One region of the Brachybacterium sp. sponge genome, then DNA from elsewhere that is predicted to be linked to it. Evidence: predicted binding sites of a transcription regulator. Region 1 holds the regulator's gene; the other holds the start of a gene.

What was found. Region 1 encodes LexA, which represses DNA repair genes until DNA is damaged. Its sites were predicted from a motif close to TCGAACANNTGTTCGA; they were not measured.
Region 2: a site for LexA is predicted at 1,850-1,865, ahead of A4A78_RS12695 (HNH endonuclease signature motif containing protein). Genes of this name have one in related genera too.

The regions. Positions count from the first base shown of each region.
Region 1 is NZ_LRMP01000002.1:712,706-715,093, forward strand. It holds gene A4A78_RS11240 (ATP-dependent DNA helicase) at 1-1,216, shown strand, start outside; gene lexA (transcriptional repressor LexA) at 1,256-1,951, opposite strand; gene A4A78_RS11250 (LysM peptidoglycan-binding domain-containing protein) at 2,122-2,388, shown strand, end outside.
Region 2 is NZ_LRMP01000002.1:1,053,335-1,055,722, reverse strand. It holds gene A4A78_RS12695 (HNH endonuclease signature motif containing protein) at 1-1,677, opposite strand, end outside; gene A4A78_RS12690 (4-(cytidine 5'-diphospho)-2-C-methyl-D-erythritol kinase) at 2,080-2,388, opposite strand, start outside.

The sequences.
Region 1 (2,388 bases):
CGAGATCCTCAACCCCGGCATGCTCCGCGGGGCGGTGCGGGACCTGCGCGGCCTCGGCGTCGCGGCGACCGCGCTGGACGACGCAGGGGAGGAGCTGCGCGCCGCGCTCGAGCTCGCCCCCGACGGGCGCGTGCTCGGGGACCTGCCCGATCAGCTCGCCGACGCCGTCGGCCACGTCCGCGTCGAGGCGCGCACCGCCCACTCGGACGCGAAGGACGCCGGCGACGACTCCTCCGCCGGGGCGCGCAAGACGGTGCGGGCGAACCTGCAGGAGATCATCGACGTGTGCGAGCGCCTGACCGACCCGGGCGAGGACGACGTCGTCTCCGTCTCCCGCGGGCAGGCGACCGGCCGGGCCTCGCTGCAGGTCGCGCCGCTGAGCGTGGCGGCGGCGATGCGCGGCGCGATCCTCGAGGACCGCACCGCGGTGCTGACCTCCGCGACGCTCGCCCTCGGCGGCCGCTTCGAGCCGGCCGCCGGGGAGGTGGGCCTCGCCCGCCGCGGACGGGTCGCCGAGGACGAGATCCCCGCCGCCGAGGACTCCGGGGCCTGGGCGGGCATCGACGTGGGCAGCCCCTTCGACTACCGGCGCCAGGGCATCCTCTACACTGCCCGCCATCTCCCGCAGCCGGGCCGGGACGGCCCCTCACCGGCGATGCTGGACCACCTCACCGAGCTGGTGGAGGCCTCGCGCGGGGGAGCGCTGTGCCTGTTCTCCTCGCGCCGCGGCGCGGAGATCGCCGCTGAGCACGTCCGCGCACGGCTGGACCTGACCGTCGCGGTGCAGGGCGAGGACTCCATGGCGAACCTCGTGCGCACCTTCCGGGAGGACGAGGACGCGAGCCTGTTCGGCACGCTCACGCTGTGGCAGGGCGTGGACGTCTCCGGCCGCTCGCTGCGCCTGGTCACCATCGACCGGATCCCGTTCCCCCGCCCGGACGACCCGCTGATGTCGGCCCGGCAGGAGCGGATCGCCCAGCACGGCGGCAACGGCTTCATGGCCGTCGCCGGCCAGCACGCCGCGCTGCTGCTGGCCCAGGGGGCGGGGCGGCTGATCCGGCGGGAGACGGACCGCGGGATGGTCGCCGTGCTCGATCCGCGGCTGTCGACGGCGCGGTACGGCTCGTTCCTGCGCGAGTCGATGCCGCCGCTGTGGCCGACGGCCGACCCCGAGGTCGCCCTCGGCGCGCTCCGGAGGCTCGCCGCGGATTCCTGAGGCTCGCCGCGGACTCCTGAGGCGCGCGAGCCCGGGCGCTCAGACGGAGCGCAGCACCGCGACGACCTTGCCGAGGATCTCGGCGTGGTCGCCGAGGATCGGTGCGAAGGCCGGGTTGTGCGGCATCAGCCAGACGTGGTCGTCGCGCTGCACGAAGGTCTTCACCGTCGCCTCGCCGTCGATCATCGCGGCGACGATCTCACCCTTCTCCGCGGTGCTCTGCGAGCGGACCACGACCCAGTCCCCGTCGCAGATCGCGGCGTCGATCATCGAGTCGCCGACCACCTGCAGCAGGAAGAGGTCCCCGCCGCCGACGAGGCGCTCGGGAAGGGTGAAGACGTCCTCGACCTGCTCCTCGGCGGTGATCGGGATGCCGGCGGCGATCCGGCCCACCAGCGGGACGCTCACCGAGCTGCCGCCGGGCTCGATCTCCACGGGCGGCGCGGGGGCGTCGTCGGCCTCCGGCATCACGACCTCCATCGCGCGCGGGCGCTTGGGGTCACGGCGCAGGAAGCCCTTGCGCTCGAGGGTCTGCAGCTGGTGGGCGACGGAGGACGAGGAGGTCAGGCCCACGGCATCGCCGATCTCGCGCATCGACGGCGGGTAGCCGCGGGTGGCGACGGCCTCGTTGATCGTCTCCAGCACGAGGCGCTGACGGCGCGTCAGACCGGCCGTGCGCTCGTCGGCCGGCGCGTCGCCGCGCGCCCGGGTCGGCTTGGGGGTGCTCGGCGTCATCGTGCGGCCTCCTGGCGTCGTCTGTCGGACCCATCGGGTTCCGTTGTCCTCGTGGCCCAGCGTAGGGCGGCACGCGGCGGATGCCAAACATGTGTTCGATGTTCCTCTTGCGTGTCGCGAGCGCTGCGGGCTACAGTCGCACAGAGATTCGATCGAACAGGAGTTCGGAGATGCGTACCCACACCGCCACGGTCCTTCCCTTCCCGCGGCAGGACGAGCAGGCCCGCGAGGTCGTCGCTCGACCGCGTGTTCGACTCGAGCCGACCCGCCGCGGCCGGCGCCTCCTCACGGGCGTCGCCTTCCTGCTCGGCCTCGCGGTCGCCGCGATCGCCCTCCTCGCGCTCGACCTCCCCGCAGCCCTCGCCGGCACCGAGCCCGCCCAGCCCGCCGTGATCACGGTCGAGACGGGCGACACGCTCTGGGACTACGCCGCCGAG
Region 2 (2,388 bases), 340 kb from region 1:
CGGCAGTCTCTCGCGCCCGCTGTTCCCAGGGGTGATCGCGTCGCATCGGCGGTCCGCGCGCTCGCCGGTCGTGCGGTGCTCCGTCATCCGTTCCCTCGCCGCATGCTCTGCCGTCGCGTGGCTTCTCGGAACATCGGTGTCGGATGCGCGGCTCGCGGATGCGCATCGTCGTCGGTAGGTGCCGAGCGGATCGAGGTTGATCGCCCCGCGGGTCGCGCTGCGGCCGTTACGGGTGGTCCAGCGGACCGTGCGGCGCACGCCGTCCTCGTCGCGGACCACGCGTGCGGTCTCCCCGGCGAGCTCCTTCTGGTTGCATGCGGCGCAGAGGCCGTTGCCGTTGTCGAGGGACGTCGCCCCGCCCTGCGACCACGGCGTGATGTGGTCGATCTGCCGTATCGGGGCGTCGCAGTAAGGTCCGCGGCAGGTCTGGTGGGCGAGGGTGAGGAACCTGGTCAGCGCTGCGGGGAACGCCCGCGACCGTGATTCCACCGCGACCAGGTCGCCGTGGTCGAGGTGGGCGTAGAGCTGACGGATCGTCAGGGCGAGGTCGGTGTCCTCCTCGGCCTGGGCCGCGCGGAGCATCTCCTCGCGCACATGGTCGTAGGGCACGGACCCGAATCCTTCGACCAGGGCGGCATCGGCGTGCGCAGGGGCGAGGAGGGAGCGGTCGGTGATGACGATCCCGACATCGAGCGTCGTGGGGTCGATGCCGTCGCCTCGGCCGATCAGCGCATCGGCGAAGAGGTCGGCCATGATCTGCTGGTGGCCGCGCCGGTCGCCCTGGGCGCGGGCGCTCTCGGCCGCGACGTCGAGTCCCTTGCGGATCCGAGCGCCGTCGATGCCGGGGACGAGGGCGGTGATCCGCGCCATTCCGTGGTCTGTGCGCCGCACTGTCACGTGCCGCTCCCGTTTCGCGGCCTGGTGGCGCGCGGCGGCACCGGCAGGGTCGAGGGCGTGGAGGATCCTCGCCGCCTCGTCGCCCCACTGCTGCGGCCCGCACCCTTCGAGCTCGGCGAGCCGGGAGGTGAGGATCGTATCGACCTGTCGACGCTGCTCCGGGGTCGCCGGGCCGAGGACCGAGCCGACCTTGTGGGCGGACTGCGGGAGCATGCGCGCGGAGGACAGCGCCGAGATCATCCCGGGCATGCTGCGGACGAGCCGACGGGAGGTGGCGAGCGTGCGCCCCACGACAGAGCGGGAGGACTTCAGCGCTCGCGACGCTTCGGCGCGGGCCACCAGCGCGGCCTGCCTGGGACTCTCCTCCCGTCGGAGGCAGTCCGCCTTCACCGCGTCCTCGAGGTGCACCACGGTCCGCGCCCGCAGCGACTCGAGCGCTCCTTCCAGGCCGACGATGGTCTCGAGGAGCGTCATCGTCCCGTCGATGTCCAGCGAGTCCAGGGGCGCGGAGCCCCGCTCTCCGAGCTCGGCGAGGGTCTCGCGGGCGGCGAGGAGGTCGAGCTCGCCGATGGTCAGCTGCTCGGCGTCGACCTGGATCGGGCGGTCCGCACGAGGAGGGAGCTCGCCGGCCGGATCCCCGGGCGGGCGGAAGTGCTCCCCGGACGGGCGGCCGTATTTCCCGGACGGGCGACCATGTTCCCCGGACGGGCGGCCGTGATGACCGGAGGCGCCGGCGGCACCTTCGGGGATCTCGCGCTCGTTCGAGGATTCCTTCGACATACCTCTATTTTTGCACGGCCATTCGAGGAAGAGAAGACCCACAATGCAGCTACCGACCAGGAACTTCGCAGTGTGGATAACCAGGTCGTGGGGAGGGAAGGTCGGCGGTCGCGGCAGACAGCGGCACTAACACCCTCCCGCCGACCTGCAGACCCGCATTCATCTCAGGCCCTCGACTGCGCGTTTGAATACGAGGCGGAATGTCAAGAAGCGTCGATTCCTGTGGATAACTCGGATGCCGTCTACGATCTTCCGCACGGAATTGCGGACAGCGCACTGTGGAAAACCAATACGTGGGGAGGAACCCTCGACACGACGCGGTGGATGACTCCGCTTCGTGGAGGAACCGTCCAAGCCGCACCGGGACGGGGCCGCGCTCGGAGGGGCAATCCGCAGCCCGGCTCAGCTCTCCTCGAGCACGCTCGCGCCGGGCGCCGAGCCCCGCGCGATCAGGCAGGACTCCGCCAGCCCATCCTCCGTCAGCCCTGCTGCGATGGTGCGCGCGGCGGCCTCGTCCTCGACCAGCGCGGCGACCGTCGGCCCGGAGCCGCTGACGATCGCGCCGATCGCGCCGAGCCGCTCGGCAGCCTCGACGACCTCCTCGAGCCGGGGATGCAGGGCGAACGCCGCGGCCTGGAGGTCGTTGTGGAGGGTGTCGGCGAGCAGCTCGAGGTTGCCGCCGCTGAGCGCCTGGAGCTGTCGCTCGTCGAT